DNA from 4 places in the Janthinobacterium lyxosi genome. Region 2 is predicted to be linked to each of the others. Evidence: predicted binding sites of a transcription regulator. Region 2 holds the regulator's gene; each other region holds the start of a gene.
What was found. Region 2 encodes FNR, which switches genes on or off when oxygen is low (the NO sensors DNR and NnrR bind a similar motif). Its sites were predicted from a motif close to TTGATNNNNATCAA; they were not measured.
Positions count from the first base shown of each region.

Region 1 (7,345 bases), on a different contig from region 2:
GCTGCGGCTGCTGCGCAACCGCTGGGTGGAGGCAGCGCGTGGCATCGACGGCATCGAGGTGCTGGCGTCCAGCGACCCCCGCCTGACGAGCGCCATCGCCTCGTTCCGGCTAAAAGGCAAGACGAGCGTGGCGGACAGTTTTGCCTTGTCGAAAAAGCTGGTGCAGGAACACGGCATCTTTGCCGTACCGCGCGACGGTCTTGCCAGTGGCGCGTGCATGCGCGTCACGCCGGGCATCTTTACGCCCGAGTCGCACCTGGACAAGCTGATCGATGCCCTGCGCCAGATGGCCAAGGGCTGAGTTTGCTTCGGCAGGGGGGGGGGATGGTCTCAGTACTCTTCCCACTCGGTATCGGCGACCACGGCCAGTGCACCCGCCTTGCCTGCTTTCCTGGCGGGTGCGGCAGTGGCAGTGGCCGTGACGCGTGGCGCGGCGGCAAGCTTCGCTGGCGCGCGTGCCGGGGCGCGGATGGCTGGAGCCTGAACCGGTGGCTGCGCCTGCATATCGTCGAGCTTGAACACGCTGACGGCTTCGGCCAGGATGCCGGCCTGCTCCTGCAACGCTTCGGACGCGGCTGCCGCTTCTTCGACGAGGGCGGCATTTTGCTGTGTCACGGCATCCATTTCCGTGATGGCCTGGTTGATCTGTTCAATCCCCGCTTCCTGCTCGTTGCTGGCGGACGTGATCTCGGCCATGATGTCCGTTACGCGCCGCACGCTGCTGACGATCTCTTCCATGGTGCTGCCCGCCTGGTTCACCAGGCTGCTGCCGAGATTGACCTGGTGTACGGAATCGTCGATGAGTATCTTGATTTCCTTGGCGGCGGCGGCAGAGCGGTGAGCCAGGTTGCGTACTTCCGTGGCCACCACGGCAAAGCCACGGCCCTGTTCGCCCGCCCTGGCCGCTTCCACTGCCGCATTCAGGGCCAGGATATTGGTCTGGAAAGCAATGCCGTCAATGACGCCGATGATGTCGACGATTTTCTTTGACGAGGCATTGATCGAATCCATGGTCGTGATCACTTCCGCTACCACTTGGCCACCCTTGCTGGCCACGCTTGAGGCCGATTGCGCCATCTGGTTGGCCTGGCGTGCGTTTTCGCCATTCTGCTTGACGGTCGATGTCAGTTCTTCCATCGACGATGCGGTTTCTTCCAGCGAGCTGGCCTGTTGCTCCGTGCGCGAGGACAAGTCCATATTGCCGGAGGCGATTTCACGCGAGCCATGGGCGATGGCATCCGTGCCGTGGCGCACGCGGGCCACGATGCCTTGCAGATTGTCGTTCATTTCTTTCAAGGCGCGTAGCAGCAGGCCTGTTTCATCGGTGCCGCGCGCGTCGATGGTGCCCGACAAGTCGCCGGACGCCACCCGTTGTGCCACCTTGACGGCATCGTTGATGGGCCGGCTGATGGAGCGGCTGATCAGGATGGCCAGGACGATGGCAATGAGCGTCGCGACGATGGACAGGGACAGGGTCAGGATGATGGCCAGGCGCCCATCGGCGAGGGCTTGTTTGCCTTCGGCTGCCATCAGCGATTCCTGAAAGCCGGCCATGGCCGCCAGCGCCGTCAAGATTTTTTCTTGTGGATAGCGCAGCTGCGTCAGCAGGAAGATGCCTGCCGTTTCGGTTTTCCCCTCTTGCAACAGTTTGATATTCGCATCGCGCGTCTTGGCATAGCTTTCGCGGCTGGTCATCACGGCCTGGAACAGTTCCTGGCCCTTGGGCGTGTTGATCAGGGTTTTCAGGCGCGCCAGCAGTTCCAGGTTCTTTTTTGCCGACGCCTGAATCTTGGTCAGGGCACTGCTGACTTCGTCGGGATCATTGGCGCCGATGATGGCATTGCTCAGCAGCCGAGCCTGGATATTGATTTCGGACTGGATCGTATTCGACAGCATGACCTTGACATAGCGGTCATTGAGGATTTTTTCCGTCGATGTGTTGATGTTGCGGATGCGGCTCACGGAAACAAATGCGACCATGGCAAGCAGGACAATGATCAGGCCGAAACTGAAGGCCAGGCGGGTACTGATTTTAAGCTTGGACATAGGTAATCCATCCTCGGCGACATGGGGGAGGCGCCCGGCAGCATGTGTACACGCACCAGCCAGACGGGCAGGCGCGCTGCGGCACGATACCGATGCGGTCGTTTTTTCTTACAGAGAGCTAGCTCGGCAGGTATGAGGCCGTCATGCCAAGGGCAATGCCATGCATGCGCATTCCGGATCGCCGGCAAGGTCGTGCTGGCCCGGCCGGCGAATATTCTTGCGGGCCGCGCAGCGTGGTACGACCCGATTCTGTTGTTTAGTGTAGGACGATAATTTCTGGCAGGCAAGATGTTCTGGAAAAAAACCATTCGTCCAGCAACGCTTGCCGTGCGGGCATAAAAAATGCCCCGGCGTGCGGGGCATGGGTCTCACGCGGGCCGGTTCGGCCCTGGCACTCAGGCGCGCAAGGTGGACAGGATAGCTTGCAGTACGGCCGCGCCCAGGGCAGCGCTGCGGGCGCCGCTCCAGCCCGTTTGTGGGTCGGGATCGTTGGCATTGTCCTTGAACGGCAGTTCCAGGGTCAGCGCCAGGCAGCCGAAGGCGTGCGTGATATGGGGCGACCCCATGGTCAGCACTTCCGGCGTGAATGGGCCGTCTTCATAGCCGTGTTCATCCTGGAAGTCGGGGCTGGCCACCTTGAAGTCGGCGATGAAGCGGTCTTGCTCGGCCTTTTGTGCCGGCGTGAAATTTTCCAGCGCATCGCTGCCGGCGACGAACACGTAAGGCAGACCTTCGTCGCCATGTACGTCGAGGAACAGGTCGCAGCCGATTTCATGCATTTTTTGTTTCACCAGGAATACTTCCGGGCTGCGTTCCATCGTCGGCGTCATCCATTCACGGTTCAGGTTGGCGCCGGCCGCGTTGGTGCGCAGGTTGCCATGCACGGAACCGTCCGGGTTCATGTTCGGCACTACGTAGAAGACGGCGTCTTGCAGGCACTGGCGGGCAAACGGATTGGCCTGGTCCAGCAATGCTTCGAGCATGCCCTCGACAAACCATTCCGCCATCGTTTCGCCGGGATGCTGGCGCGCGATGACCCAGACTTTCTTCTCGGCATCGGCGTCACCGACCACCAGCAGATTCATGTCGCGGCCTTCCACTGTGCTGCCCAGGTCGATCAAGCGCACCAGCGGCGACGCTTGCGCGCTGTCGATCAGGGCCAGGTGGCGATCCCATGGGTACGGTTCGAAGTAGGCGTAGTACACGCTTTCTTCTTCCGGCGTGTGTTCGATGGTCATCACCGTGCCGTCAAAGCTGGTTGGCACGCGGAACCAGGTTTCGCGGTCATAGCTGGCCACAGCCTGGTAGTCTTTCCAGCCGTCCGGATAGGCCGACTTGCCTGCATTCATGAAGCGGATCGTGCACGCTTCGCCTTGCGCGCCTTGCAGGCGGAAATAAAACCACTGCGTGATGTCGGCGTGGGAATCCTTGCGGATGTTCAGCTCGATGGAGTGGGCATCGTCGGCGCGCAGCACCTCGATCGCGCCGGCGTCGAATTGCTGGCTGATTTTAATGGTCATGAGTGTTCCTGATAAAAACGTATGGGTTTTGCATCGTGTGCAATGGCGCGATGATACCTGTTTTGCGGTGGCCTTTGTGCTGGCGCAAACGATGACGGACGTGCTTTGCTAACGTGGAAGCTCCAACACGGGGAGATCATCATGGACGACAACGGCAGCCACATACGCGAACTGGAAAAGAAAGTCAGCGCCCTCAGCGACGCTCTGGCGCACCTGGGCAAGGGCACCACCTTGCAGGAATTGCTGCGCATCCTGCGTTTCCCCGGCTACACCACGCCGGCCGAATTTACCTTCAATGCTGCCATCCTCGATACCATGCTGGTGCAGGCCAATGCGCTGGAAAAGCTGGGGCAGGATTTGTTGGCGGGGGCCAAGCAAGTAGTGGCGAAACAGTAGCCTGGGGTCAGACCCGGCGGGGGGGGGGCGCCCCAATGGGGCACATCCCGATCGCGAAGCGACTGACCCCATTTACAGCCCGCCAAAACGTTCAAAAAACCACGGTTCCACGTCCGGCGCGTGCTCATCCTCGCGCCGCAGGGTGGCCAGGATATGTTCCTCGGCCGCTGCATGGGTGATGCGATACAGGTCGCGCGCCAGTGCATACGCTTGCGTGCCTGGCCACGGTTCGGGCAGCAGTTCGACGGGCAGTTGCGGATCGTGCAACTGCACGCGGCGATAGGCGTGCGTCAGCAGCGAGCGGATGACAAAGGCTTGCTCGGCATCGAACACGGGTTCTTCTTGCAGCAGGGTCAGCAGCGGCTGGAAGCGGGCGATGAATTTTTCGTAGCCGGCCATCACTTCCGACAAGTCCCAGCATTCGCCCACCATGTCGCGCAGGGGGCGTGTGCTGACATCCGGCAACTCCGTGGTGTGGCAAACATACAGCTTGCCCTGTACGTCGTTGCGCACGAGGATATCTTCCAGCGCCTCCGAGTTGCTGGCTGGATGGCCAAAGATGCCAGGAGAGATCAAGCCATAGCCCGCCCACAATAATTCCTTGCGCAGCGCGCCCCGTTCGGCGGCACCGATGCTGCCGGCCGGCCCGATCACCAGGGTCCAGCTGCCATCCCAGTGCACGACCAGCGGCGCATAGATGCGGCGATAGGCGCGCTCGAAGCGGGCCAGCGCCTCCGGGCGTATCGTATAGGCGCTGCGGCGGCCGTCGCGTTGCGAGCTGAGCCAGCCCTCCTGCGCCAGGCGAAAGACGCTGGTGCGCAGCAGGCGATCGTTGACGCCAAACGGTGCCAGCAGTTCGATCAGGCTGCCCAGCCAGATGGCGCCGCCGCGCGGCACGATGGCGTCGCCAAAGATGGTCATCACCAGGGACTTCGAGCGCGGTGGGTCGCTTTCCAGGAAATCGGCTATCCATGCCGTGCAGCGGGTGTTCTTCATGTGGTTCCGGTCTGGCCGTGTTGCGGTCGATTCAATAAAAGCAGCAGTTTACTTGGCTGCGCGGGTAGCGCGTCAATAATTTGCCGGAAGCGCTGGTGGCACTTCGCAGTATTTTCTCATCAGCAATATCATACGCACAAAAAAGCGGCACAAGATACGAATTTTTAAAATGACTCACATCAAGTGTATGCAAATCGTTTTTTGTATCGTATTATCTGTTCATCGCACCGCGTTGCTGCGCAAAATCAAAGACATGGGAGACAGATCATGTACGCACAAATGGTTGAAACCGGCCTCAAGAACGTCCGTTCCATCGATGACATGGACCAGGAAGAGCGCGCTTTTCAGGCGCGCATCGACGAAGGCATCAAGATCGAGGCCAAGGACTGGATGCCGGACGCTTACCGCAAGACCCTGATCCGCCAGATTTCGCAGCATGCGCATTCGGAAATCGTCGGTCAATTGCCCGAAGGTAACTGGGTCACGCGCGCGCCGACCTTGAAACGCAAGTCCATCCTGCTGGCGAAGATCCAGGATGAAGCCGGTCACGGCCTGTACCTGTACAGCGCCGCCGAAACCCTGGGCGTGTCGCGCGACGACTTGCTCGCTGCCTTGCACTCGGGCAAAGCCAAGTATTCCAGCATCTTTAACTATCCCACCCTGTCGTGGGCCGACATGGGCGCCATCGGCTGGCTGGTCGATGGCTCCGCCATCATCAACCAGATTCCCCTGTGCCGCTGCTCGTATGGCCCGTATGCGCGCGCCATGATCCGCGTCTGCAAGGAAGAATCGTTCCATGCGCGCCAGGGCTACGACATCATGATGTCGCTGTGCAAGGGCACGCCAGAACAGAAAGCCATGGCGCAGGATGCGCTGAACCGCTGGTGGTGGCCGTCCTTGATGATGTTCGGCCCGTCCGACGCCGCTTCCGTCAACAGCGCCCAATCGGCGCAGTGGCGCATCAAGCTGTTCTCGAATGATGAATTGCGCCAGCGCATGGTCGACCAGACTGTGCCGCAAATCGAATACCTGGGCTTGAGCGTGCCCGATCCCGACCTGACATTCAATGCCGAGACGGGGCACTATGAATTCGGCGAGATCGACTGGGCCGAGTTCAACAATGTATTGAAGGGCAATGGCCCATGCAACCGCGAGCGCCTGCAAACGCGGGTCAAGGCGTATGAAGACGGTGTATGGTTCCGCGATGCCTTGCTCGCGTATGCAGATAAACAAGCCGCAGTCAAAGCGGCAGCGTAAATACATAAGACAGATAGGGGAGAGCAACATGAGCAAAGAATGGCCATTGTGGGAAATTTTCATCCGCAGCCAGCACGGCCTGGCGCACAAGCATGTGGGCAGCCTGCACGCCTCCGACGCCACCATGGCGGTCAACCATGCGCGCGACGTCTACACGCGCCGCAATGAAGGCGTGAGCATCTGGGTGGTGCGCGCGGCCGATATCGTCGCCAGCAGCCCCGGCGACAAGGGGGCCCTGTTCGAGCCCTCGAACAGCAAGGTGTACCGCCATCCCACCTTCTTCCCGATGCCGGAAGAAGTCAAGAACCTGTGATGGGAGCGCCTGCAATGGATGACAAGCTCACTCAACAAAAGTTCGATTACCTCTTGTGCCTGGGTGACAACGCCCTGATCCTCAGCCAGCAACTGTCACAGCTGTGCGGCAAGGGGCCCGCGCTGGAAGAGGACATGGCGCTGACCAACGTGGCGCTGGACCTCCTGGGCCAGACGCGTTTGTGGTTCAGCTATGCGGCCGAACTGGAAAACGCGGGCCGCGACGAGGACGACATCGCCTTTTTGCGCGATGCCCACGACTTCAAGAATTGTTTGCTGCTGGAGCAGCCGAACGGCAATTATGCCGACACCATGATGCGCCAGTTCTTCTTCGACACCTGGCACTACTTCCAGTTGCTGGAACTGGCGACATGCAGTGATCCACGCATCGTCGAAGTGGCGCAAAAGTCGATCAAGGAAGTCACTTATCACCTGCGCCGCAGCGGTGACCTGATCGTGCGCCTCGGCGACGGCACGGCGGATAGCCACGCGAAGACGCAGGCCGCAGCCGACAAGCTGTGGATGTACACGGGCGAGATGTTCAAGTACGACGCCGTCGACCAGGCCATGGTCGCCGCCGGCGTCGCGCCGCCATCGGACATCCTGCGCCAGGCCTTCCTCGAACACGTGGCCGAGATCTTCGCCGAAGCCACCTTGACCGTGCCGGCGCCCGACGCCTGGATGCAAAAGGGCGGCAAGCAGGGCACGCACACGGAACACCTGGGTTTTATTTTGGCCGAAATGCAGTTCCTGCAGCGCGCCTATCCCGGGGCGGAGTGGTAATGAACACGGCCACGGCAGCGCTGGACGCCGCCCAG
Region 1 is NZ_JBNYXM010000010.1:122,813-130,157, reverse strand. It holds gene ACQ4WP_RS12910 (aminotransferase class V-fold PLP-dependent enzyme) at 1-301, shown strand, start outside; gene ACQ4WP_RS12905 (methyl-accepting chemotaxis protein) at 331-2,046, opposite strand; gene ACQ4WP_RS12900 (M14 family metallopeptidase) at 2,442-3,566, opposite strand; gene ACQ4WP_RS12895 (hypothetical protein) at 3,708-3,962, shown strand; gene paaX (phenylacetic acid degradation operon negative regulatory protein PaaX) at 4,035-4,958, opposite strand; gene paaA (1,2-phenylacetyl-CoA epoxidase subunit PaaA) at 5,226-6,215, shown strand; gene paaB (1,2-phenylacetyl-CoA epoxidase subunit PaaB) at 6,244-6,528, shown strand; gene paaC (1,2-phenylacetyl-CoA epoxidase subunit PaaC) at 6,543-7,310, shown strand; gene paaD (1,2-phenylacetyl-CoA epoxidase subunit PaaD) at 7,310-7,345, shown strand, end outside.
Region 1: the regulator FNR is predicted to act here: its motif matches at 5,128-5,141, upstream of paaA (1,2-phenylacetyl-CoA epoxidase subunit PaaA).

Region 2 (7,345 bases):
AAATGATTGTCTTCCACCAGCAGGAAGTGCACGCCGGCCAGCTCCGTGCCCAGCGTCTGGTGCAGGATGCGCTGCTCGCCGCCGCCGTTCTTGGTGATCAGCGCCTGGTGCAGGGCATCGAACAGGCTCGATCCCGTGATCGGCTTCATCAGCACGACATCGGCCTCGGCGGCGCTGGAGATTTCCTCCAGGTGGTTGCGCGCGAAGGCGTTGACCATCACCACGATGGGCTGGCGTTGGCCGGTGGCCGCCTGGCGGATGGCCTTGGCCGTGGCCAGGCCGTCCATGACGGGCATGTGCCAGTCTGCCAGCACCACGTCGTAGGGCTGCTGCTGCGCCAGGCGTTCGCGGTACAGTTCGATGGCGGCAAAGCCGGAGTCCACTTCGTCGGCCAGCCAGCCCCACGCCTCGATCAGCTTGACGATCAGTTCGCGCGTGGTGCGGTTATCGTCGGCCACCAGCAGGCGCAACTGGCCCAGGGCCGGCATGCGCCGCGTTTCGGCCGGCTGCGCCAGCATGTCGAATGGCACGCTGAACCAGAAGCGGCTGCCCTTGCCTTCGCTGCTGGTGACGGCGATGTCGCCGCCCATCATGTGGATCAGCTGCTTGCTGATGGCCAGGCCCAGGCCCGTGCCGCCGAAGCGCCGCGTGATGCTCTGGTCGCCCTGTGAAAATGCGGAAAACAGCTGCTGCTGCTGCTGCTCCGTCATGCCGATGCCCGTGTCGCGCACTTCGAAGCGCAGCCAGGCGCGCCCGTTTTCGCTCTCGGCCAGGCTGACGGCCACTACCACTTCGCCGCTCTCGGTGAACTTGATGGCATTGCCGGCCAGGTTGACGAGGATTTGCTGCAGGCGCTGGGCGTCGCCTACCAGGCGCCGCGGCACGTCGGGCTCGACGGCGATGGCCAGTTCCAGCTCCTTTTCGCCCGCATTCATGGTCATCGTCGTGGCCAGGGTATTCATCACTTCATCGAGGTCGAATTCGACGGGCGACAATTCCATGCGGCGCGCCTCGATCTTCGAATAATCGAGCACGTCGTTGAGGATGCCCAGCAGCGACTGGCCCGCCACGCGCACCATGGTCAGATACTTGCGCTGTTCCGTGTCGAGCCTGGTATTGCCCAGCAGATACACCATGCCCAGCACGGCATTCAGGGGGGTGCGGATTTCATGGCTCATGTTGGCCACGAAGTCGCTCTTCGCCCGGTTGGCCGCCTCGGCCCGGTCGCGCTCCTGCTCCAGCTCTGCCGCGCGCGATTCGAGCTCCTGCTGCAGGCGGTCGCGTTCGCTCATCAGGCCGTTGAACGCTTCCGTCAGTTCGCCGATTTCGTCGCGCTGCTGCACCGGCACGGGGGTGAAGCGGTTGCCGCTGGTGTGCAGGGCCAGCAGGGTGTCGCGCAGGCGCACCAGCGGCGACAGCAGGCGCACGGTGACCCAGCCCAGCACGGCTGCAGCCAGCAGCGAAGCGAGGATGCTCCACAGTACCAGCCGGTAGAGTACGCCATCGAACGGTTCGAAGGCATCTTCGACGGGCAGCGAGGCGGCCAGCAGCCAGTTCACGGACTTCAGACGCTTGAAGCTGTTGACGGCCGTGATGCCGCGGCTGTTGGTGCTGACCATGCTGCCTTCGCCATCTTCCTTCAGCAACTGGGTGGTCGTCAGGTTGGCGTTCGGCTTGCGCGGCTGCAGCAAACGGCTGGTATCGGGGTGCAGCACGTAGCGCGGCACGGCGCCGCGCGTGAGGATGAAGTAATAGCCGCTCTTGCCGATCTTTTCCGAGCGCAGGCGGCCCAGCAGGTTATCCTTGTACAGGCGCAGCACGCCGATCACCACGCCCACCACCTGGCCATTGGCGGCCAGCACGGGCGCCACCATCTGCACGATGGGCATGCCGCTCGATTTGCCCAGCATCGGCTCGGTGATCATGGGCTGGCGCGTGCGCAAGACGGTCTGGAAATATTCGCGTTCGGCAACGTTGATGCCAGCGCGTCCCGTGACGAGGGGCATGTCGGCCACGACGGCGCCTTGCGCGTCGAGCACCAGCACATCGTCGAACAGCACCAGCATCGAGCGGCGCGCATAGTATTCGCGCAATTGGGCGGGCTGGGTGATCAATTCCGGCGGCTGCTGCCTGGCCGTCAGCGTGACGATCTGCAGCAGCATGCCCAGTTTGTCGTCGAGCTCGGCAGCGGTGCGGGTGATCAGGGACGATTGCTGGCTCAGCAGTACTCGGGTGAAGTCGGCGCGCATGTGCTGCACCTGGATCATGGTGACCAGCGCGATCATGGCGATCGAGGTCAGGCTGGTGGCCAGCGCGACTTTTGCTTTAATGCCGAGAGGCTTCATGATTTCCTTTTCAGTACCGGGCGGCACAGGCGGCAGATAATGCTGTCAGGAATTTTCCTATCAATACATCAACTTGGCAAGCGGCGCCGCGCAAATTGCCTTCCCCGCATGGGCTTTTGACGATGTTGCCATATAATTAAAGTCAGAACGTCGTTTATTCAGCGCAATTGCGGTGAAATTGGCACACGGCAACCGTGTATGCAGTAAACTCGTTATTGCATTTTCTTAAAGGTACCGACATGACTGAAGCGCTACTCACTCCCACCTTGCCCACAGTGAACGTGGAAGCGTTGCGTGCGCGATGCTCGACCTGCAGCATGCATCAATTGTGCCTGCCGATGGGCCTCGATGTGGGCGACATGGACAGGCTGGACCAGATCATCGGCCGCCGCCGCAAGATCGTGCGCGGCGCCTCGCTGTTCCGCATCGGCGACTCGTTCCAGAACCTGTACGCGATCCGCCTGGGGCACTTCAAGACGTACCAGATCAATCCGGGCGGCGAAGAGCAGGTGACGGGTTTCCAGATGGCCGGCGAACTGCTGGGCATGGACGCCATCAGCGCCGACCGTCACCACTGTAATGCGGTGGCGCTGGAAGACAGCGAAGTCTGTGAAATTCCGTTTTCCAGCCTGGAACAATTGCTCGGCAACATGCCGACCCTGTTGCGCCATTTCCACCGCATGATGAGCCAGGAAATCACGCGCGAGCAAAGCGTGATGCTGTTGCTGGGCAATATGCAGGCGACCCAGCGTTTTGCCGCCTTTATCGTCAACCTGGCCTCGCGCTATGAAGCGCGCGGCTATTCGGCCAGCAAATTTCAGCTGCGCATGTCGCGCGAGGAAATCGGCAACTACCTGGGGCTGACCATCGAGAGCGTCAGCCGTTTATTGTCGAAATTCAAGAAGGAAGGCTGGCTGCGCGTCTCCAACCGCGAGATCGAGATCTTGCAGCCGGCCAAGTTGAAAGCCATTACGGCCGGTACCGACGTCTGTAAATAAGCTTTACAGTTCTGCGTCCGCATGCAGCGCGATGCTGCGTTGCAGCGGCCAGGTCCAGATGCCGGACAGGCGCCACTCGCGTTTGTCGTTTTCCACCAGCACTTGCCAGCGGCTGCGCTCGAGCATCGGCAGCGCTACCGAGAAGTTGCCGGCCGCATCGGGCTGCACCAGCAGCTTGATATCCTTTTCCGGCAAGGTCGCATGCGCCAGATGCAGCTGCAGCGGACCCTGGTAAGCCTTGCCGAAGCTATGCACGGAACCACTGAGGCGCGCTTGCGCCACGTCATACGACAAGCTGGTATCCATCGCCAGGTTGCTGGCGATCGTGTCGCGCTTCAAATCCTGGTTGATCGCCTTGCCCTGCTTGTAATAGTCGCCCACCACCAGCGCATCGGGCTGCGTAAACGCGATATAGCCCATGAAGCTGCCGACGACGACGGACAGGCCGGGGCCGATCATCAGCAGCCATGGCCAGCGATGCTTGTACCACGGTGCAACGGGTGCTTGCAGCTTGAGACTGTCGGACATGATATTTCTCCTGTTTAATCGGCCACTCCCCATCCGGGGACTGGCCTTCCTGCATTAGCGCGGCACGATGAATACCGCGCTTTCACGCACATGCAGCGATGGGTCGTCCAGCGATTGCAATTCGATCGCAATCTTGTTCGAGCCCTTCTCTCCCACGCCGTGCGGCACGCGCAGGCGGATCGGCCAGCCCAGCGTTTCCGTCGGCTGCAACATCACTTCTTCGCGCGTCAGCAAGGTCAGGCCCGGCAAGCCGGAGACGCTGATTTTAAAATGCTGGCTTTGCTCCGAGGTGTTCATGATCTGCAGGCGGTAGACGTTTTCGATCATGCCGTCTTCCACTTCGCGTCCCATCGAACCGCGGTCGCGGATGACGTCCATTTTCAGGGGCGTGCGCAGGGCCAGCGAGGTACACACGGCGATGATGATCAGGCCCAGGATGGAAGTGTAGATCAGCACGCGCGGGCGCATGGCGCGCTGGCGGATCTGCTTCGAATTGAAGTTGTTTTCCATCGCATGGTCGGTACTGTAGCGTATCAGGCCGCGCGGCCGCTCGACCTTGTCCATCACGCTGTTGCAGGCATCGACGCAGGCGGCGCAGCCGATGCATTCATACTGCAGGCCGTTGCGGATATCGATACCGGTCGGACATACCTGCACGCACAAGGTACAGTCGATGCAATCGCCGAGCTTGTCGTTGTTGCCGGCCTTCTTGCTCATGGCGCCACGCGGTTCGCCGCGCTTGGCATCGTAAGTGATGATCAGGGTGTCCTGGTCAAACATGGCGCTCTGGAAGCGCGCGTAGGGGCACATGTATTTGCACACCTGCTCGCGCAGCCAGCCCGCGTTGCCGTAGGTTGCCAGGCTGTAGAACAAGACCCAGAACCATTCCCAGGGACCGAAATTCAAGGTGGTCACCGCCTGCGCCAGTTCCTTGATCGGCGTGAAATAGCCGACAAAGGTAAAGCCCGTCCACAGGGCGATGGCGCCCCATACCAGGTGCTTGGCCGTTTTCTTGAAGGCCTTGCGCACGGAGGGGCCCTGCTTGTCGAGGGCCATGCGCGCGCTGCGCGTGCCTTCGATGCGGCGTTCGACCCACAGGAAGATTTCCGTGTATACCGTTTGCGGGCAAGAGAACCCGCACCACACCCGTCCGGCAATGGCCGTGACGAGGAACAACAAATACGCACAGATGATCAGCAGGGCCGCCAGATAGATGAAATCCTGGGGCCACAGCACGACGCCGAAAATGTAGAACTTGCGCGTGGTCAAATCGAACAGCAGGGCTTGCCTGCCATTCCAGGTCAACCACGGCAAGCCGTAGAACGCCAGCTGGGTAAGCCATACGCATACCCATCGCCAGGTAGCGTAGCGTCCTTTGGCCTCGCGAGGGTAGATTTGCTCGCGGGCCGCATACATCTTGATGACTTGAGGTTCCATTACGTCATTTCACGGGCGTCTGGGGATTCGACAGGCTCCAGACATAGGCCGACAGCACGTGCACCTTGGACTCGCCGAGGAAATCGCTGAAGGCCGGCATGGTGTTGCTGCGTCCCTTGCGTACGGTTTCCATGATGGTATCGGCACTGCCACCATACAGCCAGATCTTGTCCGTCAGGTTCGGCGAACCCAGCATCGGGTTGCCCTTCGCATCGGCACCGTGACAGGCCATGCAGGCGCCGAACTTGGCCTTGCCCAGCACCGACTTGACAGGGTCCGAGGTGGAACCGGACAGGCTCAGCACATAATGGGCCACGTTCTCGACATCCTTTTCGGAGCCCAGGGCGGCGCCCATCGGTGGCATCTGCCCATTGCGGCCGTGCAGGATGGTGGTCTTGATGACGTCAGGTTCGCCGCCATACAGCCAGTCCTTGTCGGTCAGGTTGGGGAAGCCCTTGTTGCCGCGCGCATCCGAACCGTGGCATTGCGCGCAGTAGGTCAGGAACAAACGCTGGCCGATGGCCAGTGCCTGCGGATCGGCTGCCACCGTCTTCAAGTCCTGGCTCAGGTACTTGTTGAACAGGGGACCGTAGTCGGCTTCCGCCTTCTTCAGCTCTTCCTCGTACTGGCCCGTCGATTTCCAGCCCAGGCTGCCGGCATAGTTGCCCAGGCCCGGGTACAGGAACAGATACGCCAGCGAGAAGACGATAGTGATGTAGAACAACCACATCCACCAGCGCGGCATCGGCGTATTGAGTTCCTTCAAGTCCTCGTCCCAGACGTGGCCCGTGGTGCCGTCGGCAGGCGCGCCGTCGACCACTTTGATTTTCGACTGCGAGTACAGCAGCACGCCGCAGCCGATGATGCCCAGCAGGGACAGCACGATGATGTAGATATTCCAGAAGCCACTCGTAAAATCAGCCATGGTTGCGCTCCCCTTGTGCCGGCGCAGGCATGGATACCGGCGCCGCCGGATAGTCGAGCGCCTCGTCGTCGAACGGCAGGTGCGCCGCCGCGTCGAAGTCGCTATTGCTGCGGCTGAAAGTCCACCACAGGATGCCTACGAACGTCGTAAAGGAAACCACCGTCATGACGCTGCTGGCGCTGTCAAACAGGTTTTCGATTGCCATGCTAATTCCTTGTTTTGATTAATGTACCGAGGCCTTGCAGATAGGCGACCAGGGCGTCTTCTTCCGTCTTGTCCTGCAGCTGCGCCGGGCCGGCGGCGATTTCCGCATCGCTGTACGGCTGTCCCAGGCGTTTCAGGGCGCGCATCTTCGGCATGATGTCGTCAGGCACCAGCTTGGTCGTCGCCAGCCATGGGTAGCCCGGCATATTCGACTCGGGCACCACGTCGCGCGGGTTGTTCAAGTGCGTGCGGTGCCATTCATCGCTGTAGCGGGCGCCCACGCGGGCCAGGTCCGGCCCCGTGCGCTTGGAACCCCACTGGAACGGACGGTCGTAGACGAACTCACCAGCGACCGAATAGTGGCCATAGCGTTCCGTTTCCGCGCGCAGCGGACGTACCATCTGCGAGTGGCAGTTGTAGCAGCCTTCGCGCACGTAAATGTCGCGGCCCGCCAGGCGCAGCGGCGAATACGGCTTCAGGCCGGCGACCGGTTCCGTCGTGCTCTTCTGGAAGAACAGGGGGATGATCTCGACGGCGCCGCCGATGCTGATCACTACCGTGACCAGGGCGATCAGCAGCCAGGGGTTTCTCTCAATCCATGCATGTGAAAATTTCATTTGCTTTTGCTCCTATCAGGCGTGCGCCGCGTTCAGTTCCGGAATGCGGGCGACGGGGAGTTTGCTGCCGCGCAAGGTCATCCAGGTGTTGTAGCCCATGATGCACATACCCGACAGGTACAGCAGGCCACCGGCCACGCGCACCACGTAGTACGGATACGTTGCTTTCACGCTTTCGACAAAGGTGTAGGTCAGGGTGCCGTCCGGATTGACCGCGCGCCACATCAAGCCCTGCATCACGCCGGCGATCCACATTGCCGCGATGTACAGCACGATGCCGATGGTGGCCAC
Region 2 is NZ_JBNYXM010000001.1:361,086-368,430, forward strand. It holds gene ACQ4WP_RS01720 (response regulator) at 1-2,345, opposite strand, end outside; gene fnr (fumarate/nitrate reduction transcriptional regulator Fnr) at 2,585-3,343, shown strand; gene ACQ4WP_RS01730 (FixH family protein) at 3,347-3,871, opposite strand; gene ccoG (cytochrome c oxidase accessory protein CcoG) at 3,926-5,308, opposite strand; gene ccoP (cytochrome-c oxidase, cbb3-type subunit III) at 5,313-6,233, opposite strand; gene ACQ4WP_RS01745 (cbb3-type cytochrome oxidase subunit 3) at 6,226-6,438, opposite strand; gene ccoO (cytochrome-c oxidase, cbb3-type subunit II) at 6,440-7,054, opposite strand; gene ccoN (cytochrome-c oxidase, cbb3-type subunit I) at 7,070-7,345, opposite strand, start outside.

Region 3 (7,345 bases), on a different contig from region 2:
TTCATCCTGGCCGACACGGTGACCTTCCCCAGCATGGCGCAGGCGGGCGAGGGCGAGCAGTCGAACTCGCAACTGGCATCCATCAAGGCCGTCTCGCCCGGCTACCCGCAGCGCGGCAAGCTGAAAATCACCACCAGCACCAGTGAGGCGCAGGATGCCGTCGGTCAGCCGACCAGCCAGGTGCCGGCGCCAGGCACCCTGTGGGTCGATGCGGCAATTCTGTCCAGCCTGAACGCCAAGCTGGGCGACACCGTGACACTGGGTGACAAGGCATTTACGGTCACGCAACTGATCGCCAGCGAACCGGACCGGGGCGCATCGTTCCTGAACTTCGCCCCGCGCGTGATGCTGCCCCTGTCCGACCTGGCGGCCACGGCGCTGGTGCAGAACGGCTCGCGCGTATCGTACCGCTTGCTGCTGTCGGCGCCGCCAGCCAAGGCGGCCGAGCTTGCGCAATATCAAGCCTGGCTGGAAAATCAAATCAAGACGCAGGCCATCAAGGGCGTGCGCATCGAATCGCTGGAATCGGGCAGCCCGCAGATGCAATCGACGCTGGACCGCGCCGACCGCTTCCTGTCGCTGGTCGGCTTGCTGTCGGCCATGCTGGCCGCCGTCGCCGTGGCCATGGCGGCGCGCCGCTTCATGCTGCGCCACCTGGATGCCTGCGCCATGCTGCGCTGCCTGGGCCTGACGCAAAACCAGGTCACGGCCATGTATGTGATCGAGTTTTTATTGGTGGGCCTGGCCGGCAGCGTGGTGGGCGTGGCCGTCGGCTTTGGCGGCCACCTAGTGCTGCTGGAATTGCTGGGCAAGCTGGTGCAGAGCGATTTGCCGCCCGTCTCCCTGCTGCCCGCGCTGCAGGGCGTGGCCACCGGCATGCTGTTACTACTGGGTTTTGCCCTGCCGCCGATTTTGCAGTTGCGCAATGTCCCCCATAACCGCGTGATCCGCCGCGAACAGGAGCCGCCGCAGGCGCTGGCCGTGGCCACGTATGGCCTGGGCATCGCCGCCTTCGTCGTGCTGCTCTTGTGGCAGGCGGGCGACGTGAAACTGGCGCTGCTGACGGCGGCCGGTTTCCTGGGCGGCTTCGCCCTGTTCGGCCTGGCCGGCTGGCTGGGCATCAAGTCGCTGAAAACCCTGCGCGGCGTTTTTAAGCACCAGGGCTGGCGCTTCGCCGTCACGTCCTTGCAGCGCCGCCCGGGCGCCACCGTCATCCAGGTGGTGTCGCTGGCCCTGGGCCTGATGGCCTTGCTGCTACTGACGGTGGTGCGCGGCGACTTGATGGTGGCCTGGCGCAATGCCACGCCGCCGGACGCGCCGAACCGCTTCATGATCAATATCCTGCCCGAGCAAAAAGACCCGATCGCCGCGCGCCTGGCGCAGGCCGGCGTGGTCAACGCGCCCTTGTATCCGATGATACGCGGGCGCCTGGTGGCCGTGAACGGCAAGGCCATCACGGAAACCACCTACGAGGATGACCGCGCCAAGGGCCTGGCCGACCGTGAATTCAACCTGTCGACGATGGCCACCATGCAGGAAGAAAACAAGCTTGTCGCCGGCAAGTGGTTCGGCAATGCCGCGGGCGCGCCGGCCGAAGCCTCGGTGGAAGAGGGCATCGCCAAGACCTTGAAATTGAAACTGGGCGACAAGCTGCGCTTCGACATCGCCGGCCAACCTGTCGAGGCGGCCATCACCAGCTTGCGCAAGCTGGAATGGGGCTCGATGCGCGTCAATTTCTTTGTCATCATCAATCCGGCCGCCATGGCGGACACGCCGCAGACGTGGATCACGGCATTTCACCTCCCACCCGCGCAGGCGGAGCTGGGCAACGCCTTGCTGCGCGACTATCCGAACCTGACGGTGGTGGACGTGGGCGGCGTGCTCAAGCAAATCCAGGGCGTGCTGGACCAGGTGGTGACGGCCGTCGAATTCCTGTTCGCCTTTACCCTGGCGTCGGGCTTGCTGGTACTGTATGCGGCCTTGATGGGCTCGCAGGACGAGCGCACGCGCGAAGCGGGACTGCTGCGCGCGCTGGGCGCCACGCGGCGCCAGCTGGCGCAGGCGCAGCTGATCGAATTCTCGCTCGTGGGCGCGCTGGCCGGCTTGCTGGCGGCCACGGGCGCGGCCGCCATGGGCTGGGCCCTGGCCACGTACCAGTTCAAGTTTGCCTGGAGCTTCGCACCGGGCGTATGGGCCTTTGGTTTACTGGCCGGCGCCCTGTGCGCGATCGCCGGCGGCTGGCTGGGCTTGCGCAATGTATTGAAACATCCGCCGCTGCAAACACTACGGGAAAGCTAGGCGCTGTCGCCTGTCTGTGCGCGTAAAAATTGCGCGTAGGACATAACCGGCTGCCCCAGCAGGTGCGGCGGCACGTCGAACAGGGCCCAGAAATACGTCACGCGGCCCAGGCAGATGGTGGGCGCGGCGCAGTAGCGGAACCAGTTTTCGCCGATGTGCGCCGCATACATGCCGTCGCTGTCGGCGTCGGAAAAGTACGGGATCACGCGCATTTCCAGCAGGGCCAGCAGCAAGGACTCCGGTGCGTCGCTGTCGCGTGCCATTTCGTACTGCGTGTGCAGGCTGCGTTCCGTCTCGATGATCATCAGCTTGGCGTGGCCATCGCGCGTGAAGAACAGGATGCCGCTGGGATTTGGAAAGATATAGTATTCGACAAAGCCATGGCGCTGGCACAGCTCGTGCACCACCATGGCCAAGGCCTCGTCTTGCAGGAAATTGTAGTCGTGCAGCATCAGCAAGTCGCGCACGGTGTCCGACTGCTGCAGGAAGAATTCGCGTTGCAGGGCATGGACTTCCTGTTCCAGGATATCGAGCGCATCGTCGTCGCTCTTCTTGATGTAGCGGTCGATCAAGCCCCGGTTGAAGGCTGTCACGGCCACTTTTTCATCGGCCGCTCCTGTAAATAAAATCTTCTTGCACGGCAAGTCGCGCACCGCCTGGCAGAATTCCAGGCCATTCATTTGCGGCATCGAATAATCGACCACCAGCACGGAGGGCACGGCAAAGCGCTGTGCCTGGCCGCTGATGCGCCAGATGCGATCGAGATCGAGCGCCACGTTGCACTGATCGGGCGGCAGATTTTGCGTGTCGAAATTGACGTGCAGTGGCGTCTCGCCCAGTTGCGTGCTGTGGCGCAGCCAGTGCAGCGCGCTGCTGGTATCGTGGAAAGTCTTGCGCGCCAGGCCGGGATCGAGCTGGAACGCCAGGCTTTTCAGGAAGGAATCGCTGTCGTCGATCAATACGGTCAGAGTCGGATGGGTGTAGACGGGCAGTTGCATGCGTCACCTTGCGGGAGAAGAGGGTTGGAAGCGGGCAGGCAGGGACTGGGGAAATTCCAGGATGAAGATCGCATAGGCATGCTCGCGCGATATGCAGCGGATGCGCGCCTGCCAGGCAGTGATGATCTGGCGGCACAGTGCCAGGCCGATGCCGCTGCCGTTATGCACGGGATAGGAATAAAAACGCTCGAAGATCAACGGCAGGCGGACCGGCGCGATGCCGCAGCCCGTGTCGATGAACAGCAGCCTGGGCACAGGGCGGGCGCCGTCGATGATGATGCGCACGCGGCCCTTGCCGGCCCGCTGGATGGCTTTCAGTGCATTTCTCAGCAGGTTCAGCAGGATCACCACGCACAGTTCGTCCTGGCCTGCGAACTGGAAGTCGGCGCGCATGTCCACCGTGACGCTGGCCCGCTGCAGCTTGCCGGTAAACGGGTAGCGCTTGAGCACGGCGTTTACCATCGCCAGCATCGAGAGCGACTGGCTGGGCTGCAGGTTGCGATTCACGGCACTGGCGCTCATCAGGAACAAATCGATCATGTGCTGCATGTGGCGCACTTCGAACTGGATACGCGACAGGGCATCCTGCAGCGGCGGCATATCGTCTGCCTGGCCAGCCAGCTGCGGCAGCAGCCGGCGCATGCCCCGCACATTCGCTTCCACGCTGGTCAGCGGCGTGCGCAGTTCGTGCGCCACGGAACCGAGCCCGGCCGCCATGCCCGCCAGCCGTTCCCGTTCCAGCACCTTGCTGCCCACTTTCACCACGGACAGCGCGGCGATGGTGAACCAATGCACGGGCAATTGCTGCAGCACTTCACGCTGCAGCAGGTAGGCGCCTTCTCCTTGCAGGATGACGGCCAGGCAGGCGGCGCCCGTACCGATCAGGTAGGCGCGGCAGGCCAGTCCCGTTTCGAAATGAAACAGCACCACCAGGCCGATCAGCAGCGATTGGCTCCAGATGGACGAGGCATGATTCATCAGAAACATGAAGGTAAAGAAGAAGGGCAGGATGTAGCTGAGCGCGAACAGCAGGTAGCGCGACAGCCAGCGGACCGAGAAGCGGCGCGCAAACAGGCCGGCCACGCAGATGCCCACGCCCGTCAGGCGAAGGATCAGGTTTTCATAGGCTTGTGGGAAAAAAAAATGCCACAGCAGGTAGTACAGCGGCATTGCCACCGTGCCCACGGCGGCCAGCATGGCGACGCGGCTGGCCAGGTTTTCATGCGGCACGCGTTCATGTAGCAGCGAATGGAGCAGGCGTCTGCGCCAGTGTGTCCATCCTCCTTGCCATTGCTGCGTCATGACTCTGCCTTGATCCTCTTCAGAACATTATCATCGCGTAATTTTTCTTGGTTGTACGGTTATCTCGCCGGACATTGATATACGTCAATGGATGGGTTGGCAACACGGTGAAGGCTTTAATCCGTAGCAAACCTTTCCCCCAGGAGAAAACCATGACCATCACTATCAGCCTGCACGCCCCATCCTTCGACCGCGCCGAACACTGCCTGCCCGACTACATCGTGCGGCGCATGGATGCGCATCACATCACGCGCATTGAAAAACTGCTGGGCGGCCAGCATCCCCATGCCTGGCAACCGACACCCGCCCATGCCATTTTTCTGGCGGGCAATGACTATCTTTCCATCGCCGCCGAGCCGGCGCTGGTGGCGGCCCAGGTGGCTTCCCTGCAGGCGAATGCGGGCGGCATGCTGATGTCGGCCGTGTACTTGCAGGAAGGCAGCGAACAGCACCGGCTGGAAAGCCGGCTGGCCCGCTTCATGGGCTGCGAGGACGGCATCCTGGCGCAGTCCGGCATGGCGGCCAATGTCGGCTTGCTGCAGTGTATCGCCGGCCCCGGCATCCCCGTCTACCTGGACATGCAGGCCCACGCCTCGCTGTGGGAAGGCGTGCTGTCGGCGCAGGCCCAGGCCGTCGCTTTCTTGCACAACGACATGGTCCACCTGCGGCGGCAAGTGGAAAAACATGGCCGCGGCGTGATCGTCGTCGATGCCCTGTACAGTACCAACGGCAGCCTGGCGCCGCTGCTGGAACTGCTGGACATTGCCGAGCGCAGCGACTGCGTGGTGGTGGTCGACGAGTCCCACTCGCTGGGCACGCATGGCCCGCAAGGCGCGGGCCTGGTGGAAGCCTGGGGCTTGGGCCACCGCGTGCATTTCCGCACGGCATCGCTGGCCAAGGCCTTCGCGGGACGTGCCGGTTTCATCAGTTGTTCCAGCCGCTTCAAGGGGTATTTCTTGTCCGAATCGCGCCCTGCCATCTTCAGCTCCTGCCTGCTGGCCCACGAGCTGGCATGGCTGGACGCGGCGCTCGATTTCATCATGGCCGCCGACGCGCGCCGCGCCATTTTGCGGCGCCACACGCTGCAGGTGCGCGAGGGCTTGAGCGCGCTCGGCTACAACGTCAGCGACGGTACGGAGCAGATCGTGGCGCTGGAAGCGGGTGGCGAACCGGCCACCCTGGCCCTGCGCCAGGCGCTGGAGCGGCAAGGCATTTACGGCGCCATGTTCTGTGCCCCGGCAACGGCGAAGAACCGCGCCCTCGTGCGACTGACCCTCAACGCGGGACTCGACGAGACGGCCATCGCCAGGCTGCTGGCCGCCTGCGCGGCGGTGCGCGCCGAAGTGGGCATGGAACATTGGCCGTCGACGCGGCGCGTGCGCAAGCTGGCGCTCGTGTAGGGCCGGCAGGCTGGCCGGCGCCAGCCGCTTGGCAGCGTCAGCCGGCCAGCCTGCCCAGGATGGTGGATAGCGCTCCCAGCTGCTCTGCCGGTGCGTCCTGCAGCAATTCGCGGCCCACCGCATGCGCGGTGGTGCTGGCATGTTCCAGCAATTCCTGGCCGGCGGCAGTCAGCACGGCATAGCCGACGCGCGCGTCGCGCACATCGGCCTGGCGCACCACCAGGCCGATTTTTTCCAGCGGCATCAGGGAGCGCGTGACGCCCGAGGCCGTCAACGCCAGGCGTTCGGCCAGGTCGATGCGGCGCAGGCGCGCACCGGGTGCGCGCTGCAGCTGATACAGCAATTGATAGTCGCTGAAGCTCAGACCATGCACATTACCCAGGGCGCTGTCGAAGCGGCGCACGATGAGTGCCTGGGCGCGCGCCAGGCGCAGGCAAAAGTCCAGCGCGCCATCGCTGTCCGGCGACGGGGGAGTGTGATCGTTCATGGCTGCCATTTTAGTCGCTGCGAAGTGCTTGAGTGCGCAAGTGTAAAGCAATACTGCTCAATACAGTGGCTGCCCCTGTTCCAGCCACTGTGCGCGGCGCAGGGCCAGCAGGGCACACAGCTCGGCGTCCGCATCGAAGGCGGGGTCGTCGGGCAGCCTGACGGTGTCGATGATCTCGCAGGAAAAGGCCGCCGCGCCGTCGCGCCGCCAGTCAGCCTGCAGCAGGGCATTGCGGTGCTGGCCCAGGTTCAGTTCGAAGCGGTGCCGGTTCAGCATGCCGGGTGCGTTACGGCTGCATTCGAGCAAGGTCCGTCCGCTGGGCAGGTGCCGCAGGGCAATGATGCCCAGCGGCGGCGGTTGTTGCCGGTAGTGTGCTTTCAAGGTTGCCTGTCGTGTCTTGTCCATGTTTTATTTCTCCCATCGTTTGTTCAAATCGTTGCTGGTCCGGCGATGCGCGGGATGGCGGTGAAGAGGGCCGCCGCCACGGCGGCCGCCAGCAGCAGGGCGCCGCCGCCGCAGAACAGCTCACCCACGCTCAGGTGGCGTAGCAGCGCTCCCGTGGCCGCCGCCGACAGGGGCGCCAGGCCCAGGAAGATGCCCATGAACAGGGCCATGGCCCGGCCCAGCATGGCGGGCGCCACGCGCCGCTGTATCCACGTAAAGATGGCCACCTGCAAGTAGCCGCCCAGCATGCCTGTGACGGCCAGCAAGGCTGCGCCTTGCCAGGCTGCGCTGATTTGTCCCAGCGTCATCAACAGGCAACCCACGATGGCGTCGACGAGCAGCAAGGTGGCGCCGAAACGCCGGCGCAGCCAGGCGCCGCCCAGGCTTGATGCCAGCATGCCGGCCAGGGTGCCGGC
Region 3 is NZ_JBNYXM010000008.1:196,738-204,082, forward strand. It holds gene ACQ4WP_RS10780 (ABC transporter permease) at 1-2,298, shown strand, start outside; gene ACQ4WP_RS10785 (response regulator) at 2,295-3,296, opposite strand; gene ACQ4WP_RS10790 (sensor histidine kinase) at 3,300-4,526, opposite strand; gene cqsA (alpha-hydroxyketone-type quorum-sensing autoinducer synthase) at 4,751-5,998, shown strand; gene ACQ4WP_RS10800 (MarR family winged helix-turn-helix transcriptional regulator) at 6,036-6,485, opposite strand; gene ACQ4WP_RS10805 (GIY-YIG nuclease family protein) at 6,543-6,890, opposite strand; gene ACQ4WP_RS10810 (MFS transporter) at 6,914-7,345, opposite strand, start outside.
Region 3: the regulator FNR is predicted to act here: its motif matches at 4,673-4,686, upstream of cqsA (alpha-hydroxyketone-type quorum-sensing autoinducer synthase).

Region 4 (7,345 bases), on a different contig from region 2:
AAGTAATCCTCAGGAAATTATTGTGAATTTATGACGAACAGAACCGGATGCTATGCAAGGCGCCCGCTGCGACGCAGTGCGAGCACTGCTAGCAGCGGGCAACGCCGCAGAGCGCCGGTTATGGAAGTCAGAAATCACAATAATTTATTGGGGGTTACTTAGTCAGGCGGGCAAGGGCGGCACGCCCAAGGCTGGCACCGCCGTCTGCGCTCCGTTCATGACCATGGCCAGGAAGGTGTAATAGCCATTGATGCCCATCAAGTCCACCACGCCTTGCTCGCCGAACAGGGCCAGCGCGCGCGCATACGTGGCATCGCTGACGCGCTTGTTCTGCTGCAACTCAATGCAAAAGTCGTGCACGGCTTGCTCATCTTCTTTCAGGGCAAGCGGCGCGCGCCGTGCGGCAATGGCGTCCACGGCCGCTTGCGCGATGCCGTTCTGCACGGCCAGCGGCGCGTGGATGGCCCATTCGACTTGCTGGTCCCACTGGCGCGCCGTCACCAGGATCGCCAGTTCCGACAGGCGCGTGCCGATGGCGCTGCGGTAGCGCAAATACTCGCCCATGCGCTGCGCCGTTTCCATCAGCTCCGGGCTGCGGATCAGCGGCACGAAGGGGCCGTACAGGGCGCCGCGCGGACCGTCGATGATGGCTTGCGCGGCGGCCCGCTGCTGGGCGTCGAGCTGCGCCAAAGGCAGCGCGGGCAAACGGTCGATATCGCTACCGGCCATCAGACAGTCCAGGCGACCACGTCCTGCTGCTGTTCGCCCAGGCCGGGGATGCCCAGGCGCATGCTGTCGCCTTTTTTGAGGAAACGCTGCGGCTTGCGGCCCTGGCCCACGCCCGGTGGCGTGCCCGTGGCGATGACGTCGCCCGGTTCCAGGGTCATGAATTGCGACAGGTAGCTGACAATCTGCGCCACCGTGAAGATCATGGTTTGCGTATTGCCGGTCTGCATGCGCTTGCCATTGACTTCCAGGTACAGGTCCAGATCCTGCTCGTCGATGACTTCATCGCGCGTCACCAGCCATGGGCCGATGGGGCCAAAGGTGTCGCAGCCCTTGCCTTTATCCCATTGACCGCCCCGCTCCAGCTGGAACGAGCGCTCGGAAATGTCGTTGACGACGCAATAGCCGGCCACGTATTTGAGGGCATCCTCTTCGCTCACGTATTGCGCGCGCGTGCCGATGACGACGCCCAGCTCCACTTCCCAGTCCGTCTTTTTCGAGCCTTTCGGCAACACGACATTGTCGTCGGGACCATTCAGGCAAGTAATTGCCTTCATGAAGACGATGGGCTCGGCCGGGATCGGCATGCCGGACTCGGCTGCGTGATCCGCGTAATTGAGGCCGATGCCGATGAACTTGCCGACTTTCGCCAGTGGCACGCCGAAGCGGGGATTGCCGCGCACCAGGGGCAGCGTCTTTTCGTCGAGCTTGGCCAGCTTGCGCAGGGCCTTGTCGGACAGTTGCGCGCCGTCAATATCGGCAATCACGCCGGACAGGTCGCGCAGTTTGCCTTCTTCATCGATCAGGCCCGGTTTTTCCTTGCCTGGACGTCCATAACGAACGAGTTTCATAGTCTTCCTTGGAGTTGATCATTGCCGCTGTGCAGGCTGCCATTTTACCGGATGGCCCGGCACGCCTGTAGCGGTGGATGAAAAACATCGCAAGTCCCGGCAGTTGCAAGGCCGCCAGCACGCCAAACGCCACCTGATACGCTTGCGGCGGATACTGCTGCAAGCTGTTCAGGGGCCAGCAGCCGAGGATCAGGCCAAAGCCCGCCTGCACCAGGAAGGCGCCCGTAAAAATCAGCAGATTCAGGCAGGTGGCCGCCCTACCCGTCAAGCTGGCCGGCATGCTTTGCGCGACGATCGCATATTCGAGGCCCGTCACCGTGCCCAGCACGGTAAACAGCACGGACAGCATGGGCAGGCTGGGCACGACGTTACACGCCATCGCCACTTGCACGGCGACAAACAGGACGATGCCGGCGCCCGCCACTTGCATGGGTTCAATCGCATGCCGTCCCGCCCACTCCGTCAGCATGCCCATGCCGATGGCGCCGAAGATGACGGCCGCCATGCCCAGGTACAACAAATACGCCACGTTATCGTCGGACAAGCCGCCTACGTCGGCCAGCCAGCGTCCGACCCACAAGCCCTGCACGCCAAAGAACACCGTGTGCGGCAGCAAGATCAGCGCGATGGTGCGGCGAAAACCGGGATCGCGGTACACGCTCCAGATACTGACCTTGCTCACAGTATGCGCGGCGGTGGGCGCGGGCATGGCCGGCGACAGCAGGCGGATCAGCAAGCCAATGGCCAGCGCCGCCAGCGCCAGGCCCAGGAATACGCCGCGCCAGTCCGTGTAATGCAGGGCCAGCTTGACGGGCATGGTGGCCGTGGCCGCGCCCAGGCCGCCCACGGCGATCAGATAGCCGTGCACGGACGGCAGGCGCGCGGGCGCGATGGCGCACGAGATCGCTTTCACGGCGGCCATGAAACAGCCGCCCAGGCCTGCCCCCATCAGGGCCCGCGCCCACATCAGCTCGGCAAAGCTGTGGCCCCGACTGAACAGCCACACACCCAGGGCCGCCAGCGCCAGCAGCCACAGTTGCACCGTGCGGGGGCCGTAACGGTCGAGCGTCATGCCGATCGGCAGTTGCACCAGCGCAAAGGCGAGAAAAAAGGCGCTGGTCAGCAAGCCCAGCTGCGCCGGGGTCAGGGCGATGGCGCCCAGCAATTCCGCCGTCAGCACGGCATTCACGCCGCGCAGCAGGCACGACAGGTAATGACCGAGCGCAAACGGCAGGAACACCAGGCAAAACACGGCCACGCCGGAACGGGAGGAGGCGCCGGCGCCGCGCATGCTCAGGCGGCCTGTGCCAGGCGGATGATTTTATGCGGCAACTGCGGCATAGGCTCATCCGTCTCGAAAAAGAATTTATCGTGGCCGAACGCGGGCTTCAAATCGTCCATCCACGTCGCTTCCGCATCGAACTTCGCATAAAACGGCCGGCGCACCCAGTCCGGGTTGCGCGCCTGCAAAAATTGCAGGGCAAACAGTTTTTCCCCATTGATGGTGACGATGCCATCGATGACGATCTTGCCGGGAAACGCGCTCATGGAGGGCCCGCGCACCGTGCGCGACAGACCGGACACCATCTGGTAAGCGGCCTGGAAAATCTCATGCGCCTTCGCCAAGGGCAATTCGAAATAGCCGCGCGGCCCCGTGTCCCGCTCGACAAACATGTAATACGGAATTGCCCCCAGGCGCGTGCCCGTCTGCCACAGTTCGGCCCAGCTTGCCGGGTCTTCATTGATGTGGCGGATCAGCGGCCCCTGCATGCGCAAGGTGGCGCCCGTGGACACGATGCGTTTCACCGCTTGTTGGGCGATGTCCTGGCGCAACTCCACGGCATGGCTGTAATGGCCCATCACGGCCAGGTTCTTGCCCGCCCTGACGATACGCTCGAACAGGCGCAGCAGATCGTCCGCATCGCGGTCGGAGACAAAACGCTGCGGCCAATACGCCACCGCCTTGGTACCGATGCGGATGTTCTGGATATGTTCCAGGCCCGGTTCGAGCAATGGTTCCAGGTAGGCTGCCAACTGGCGGGTGTTCATGATCATCGGGTCGCCGCCCGTGATCAGCACGTCCGTCACTTCCGGATGCAGTTTCAGGTAGGCGGCCAACTCATGCGACTCGCGCGCATCGAATTTCATGTCATCCATGCCGACGAACTGGGGCCAGCGGAAGCAGAAAGTGCAATACGCGTGGCACGTCTGGCCCGCGCTGGGAAAAAACAGCACCGTTTGCGCATATTTATGCTGCAGGCCGCGCACGGGCGTATCGTTAACTTTCGGCACGTTGTGCGTCATCTGCCCGGCAGGATGGGGATTCATGCCCAGGCGAATCCCATGCACATAGGCATCGATGGCAACCTTGTCCCGCTGCACCAGCACCAGATCGCGCAAGTGCGCGTACTGCTCGGGCGGCAGCATGTCGCGGTGGGGAAAAACCAGGCGGTAAATGGGATCGTCTGGAATATTGTTCCAGTCGATCAGCTGGTCGAGCACATAGGCATTGGTGCGAAACGGCAAGACGTGCGAAACCACCTGCACGGCTACACGCTGCTCTTCTGGCAACCATTCCCACTGCCGCGCCTGATGAATGGTTTGCCGCGTATACGGCTTGAACTTGGGTGGAAACGGCTCGGTAATGAGTGCGGACACGATAGTCTCCTTGTCAATAAATAGCGATAACTTTCATGAAATTGGCCCTATATCGGCCAATTCCAGCCTTTTCTCCCACAGGCCATGCCAGCTCGGCATGCTGTGAAAGTCATCATAATTCTTGCCATCCAGAACCAAATTGCTACACATCAACAAGCATTCCGATACCTTGTTCACTGCCTACAAGCAACACCTTAGTTTGTTCCATCGCAATTTGCTGGGACCCTCGGCGACGTAAATTACGGCTTTGCAACACATCCCTCGATTCTCACAAGGAGCTGTCATGAAACGCTTATTCACGGGTAGCCTGCTGTGCCTGGCCTTTGCCGGCGGCAGCGTCAGTGCCGCCGTCGAACCAACGGAAAAGGACGCCATCGCCATGGCCGAACGGGGCGCCGCCTTCATGAAGGCACACGGCAAGGAAGAGATGATGAAGAAAATCACGGCGAAAGACCCCGACTTCGTGCAGGGCTCGCTGTATGTGGACATGCGTGACATCAAGACGGGCATCGTGCTGGCCCACCCCATCAATCCTTCCATCGTGGGCAAGGATTTGACGGATGTGCCTGACGCGAATGGCAAAAAATATCGCCGTGAAATCATCGAGCTGGCGCAAAAGCAGGGCAAGGGCTGGGTCGACTACCAGTACAAGAACCCCACCAGCGGCAAGATCGAGCCGAAGACCACGTATATCCTGCGCGTCAACGACGTGGTGCTGGAAGCGGGGATCTACAAAAAATAAGGCAGGGGCGGCGCACACGAACGCCGTGCGCCGCCTGCGCTTGGAACAGCCATAGCCAGGAGTCAAGCATGCTCAATACATTACGCATCGGACCAAAATTATTGCTGGCGCCCGCCCTGGTCTTGCTGCTGCTGATACTCAGCTCGAGCGGCGCCTGGTATGGCATGGTGCGGCAAAATGCCTCGCTGGAAAACATGGTACGGGTACGCATCACGCATCTGAAGGCGGCCGCCGACGTACTGGGAGAGGCCCGGCAAGTACACGGCAATATGTATCAGTTGCTGTCGTGGACGAATGGCAGCTTCGCCAAGGCTCGCCTCGATACACTGGAGCAACAGATCAAGACACGCCACGCGGCCATCGGCACCCAGCTGACCACACTGCGCGCCACAGCCACGGGCGCCGAGCGCACCTTGGTCGATGCGGCCATCACGGTCCTGGCCGGCTACCGCAAAGCCGTGCTGGAAACCATGGAAATGGCGCAGATGGACCAGTCGATCGCCACCAATTCCATGCTCAAGGCGGAAACGCAATTCGGCCAGTTCAATACGCAGCTGGCGCAGTTGTCGGCCCTGGAAACGACGCTCAGCAACGAAGCCCATGCGACGGCCAGCGACGAGTTTCACAGCCTGGGCTGGAGCCTGCTGCTGACCGTCCTGCTCTCCATCCTGGTCTCCATCGTGGTGACCATGCTGGTACGCCGCGCCATGCTGCTGGAAATCCGCGGCATTGCCGACGCCGTGCAAGACCTGGCGGCAGGCAAGCTGATCGCCGGTGCGCCCAAGCAGGGCAATGACGAGATCGCCGCCACGTCGCGCGTGCTGGACCAGACCATCGCCAACCTGAACCAGACCTTGCGCACCATCATGGCTGCCGTGCAATCGATCGACACGGCGTCGCGCGAAATTGCCACCGGCAACCTGGACTTGTCGGCACGCACGGAAATGCAAGCCAGTTCACTGGAAGAAACGTCGAGCGCCATGGAAGCGCTGACGCAAGCCGTCAATGACAATGCCGACAACGCCCAGCTGGCCTGCGAGCTGGCGGGGCAAGCCTCAACCCTGGCCGTGCAAGGGGGCGCGTCGATGCAGCAAGCGGTGACGACGATGGCGACGATACGCGCCAATTCGCGCCAGATCGTGGATATTATCGGCGTGATCGATGGTATTTCCTTCCAGACCAATATCCTCGCGCTGAATGCGGCGGTGGAAGCGGCGCGCGCGGGCGAACAAGGCCGCGGCTTTGCCGTGGTCGCGTCCGAAGTGCGCACCCTGGCGCAGCGCTCGGCGCAGGCGGCCAGGGAAATCAAGACCCTGATCGCCACGTCCGTGAGCACCATCGATGGCGGCAGCGTGGCCGTGCAGCAAGCGGGCGACAGCATGGGCGCCATCGTGGCCTCGGTGCAGCAAGTCAATGACATCATCCAGCGCGTGAAACAGGCCAGCGCGGAGCAGGCGTCGGGCATCACGGAAGTGAATCAGGCCGTCACGCAAATGGATGACGTCACCCAGCAAAATGCGGCCCTGGTGGAGCAGGCGGCAGCGGCGGCGGCCAGTTTGCAGGACCAGGCCGTCAAATTGTCGGCGGCCGTGGCCGTGTTCACCTTGGACGAGCGCCCTGCTACGCCGGCCGGCCACAGCGAAGACGAGGCATTCCAGCATCCGGCCAGCCCCGTCAAGGGAACGGACCGGCGCGCGCTGCACAGTCCGCTACGCGGCATGCCCCGCAACACCACGCCCCGCCGTCAGCGCGGCGCCTGACCCCGGGCCGGACGGCTAAGCGGCAGGCGCGCGCATCGGCTTGCTCAGGTAGCGCGAACCGGCCAGCACGAAGCGCCACGGCGTGTCCATCGCCCTGGAAATCCCGATGCGCGGCCCCGCTTGCACCGTCACGTCATCCTCGCGGGCCAGCAACATGAACGGCGGCGCATCGAGCGCCAGCCGGTTATGCATATGCGTGACACCCAGCGCCTGGCACAGCTTGCCCGGGCCCGAACACAGCTGCCGCAATTCCTCGACGCCGCGCCGCTCACGCATGCGGTCCAGGCCCGCCAGCGGCTCGATGGCGCGGATCAGCACGCCTGCGCCATGGCCCGCTTCGCGGCACACAAAATTCAGGCACCAGTGCATGCCATACGAGCGGTACACATAGGCGTGCGCAGGCGGGCCGAACATGGCGGCATTGCGCGGCGTCATGCCGCCGTACGTGTGCGAAGCGGGGTCCAGCCGGTCATACGCTTCCGTTTCCACGATGCGCCCGCCCACGCCGTCGACCAGCACGGTCACGCCGATCAGCTGGCGCGCCACGCTGCAAGAATCGTCCGCAAAATCGATACCGGCCAGGAGTTTTTTCATGCGGCAATTGTAGC
Region 4 is NZ_JBNYXM010000010.1:139,020-146,364, forward strand. It holds gene ACQ4WP_RS12945 (carboxymuconolactone decarboxylase family protein) at 163-729, opposite strand; gene ACQ4WP_RS12950 (fumarylacetoacetate hydrolase family protein) at 729-1,577, opposite strand; gene ACQ4WP_RS12955 (MFS transporter) at 1,522-2,868, opposite strand; gene ACQ4WP_RS12960 (KamA family radical SAM protein) at 2,871-4,235, opposite strand; gene ACQ4WP_RS12965 (cache domain-containing protein) at 4,519-4,977, shown strand; gene ACQ4WP_RS12970 (methyl-accepting chemotaxis protein) at 5,046-6,737, shown strand; gene ACQ4WP_RS12975 (DNA-3-methyladenine glycosylase) at 6,753-7,331, opposite strand.
Region 4: the regulator FNR is predicted to act here: its motif matches at 4,375-4,388, upstream of ACQ4WP_RS12960 (KamA family radical SAM protein).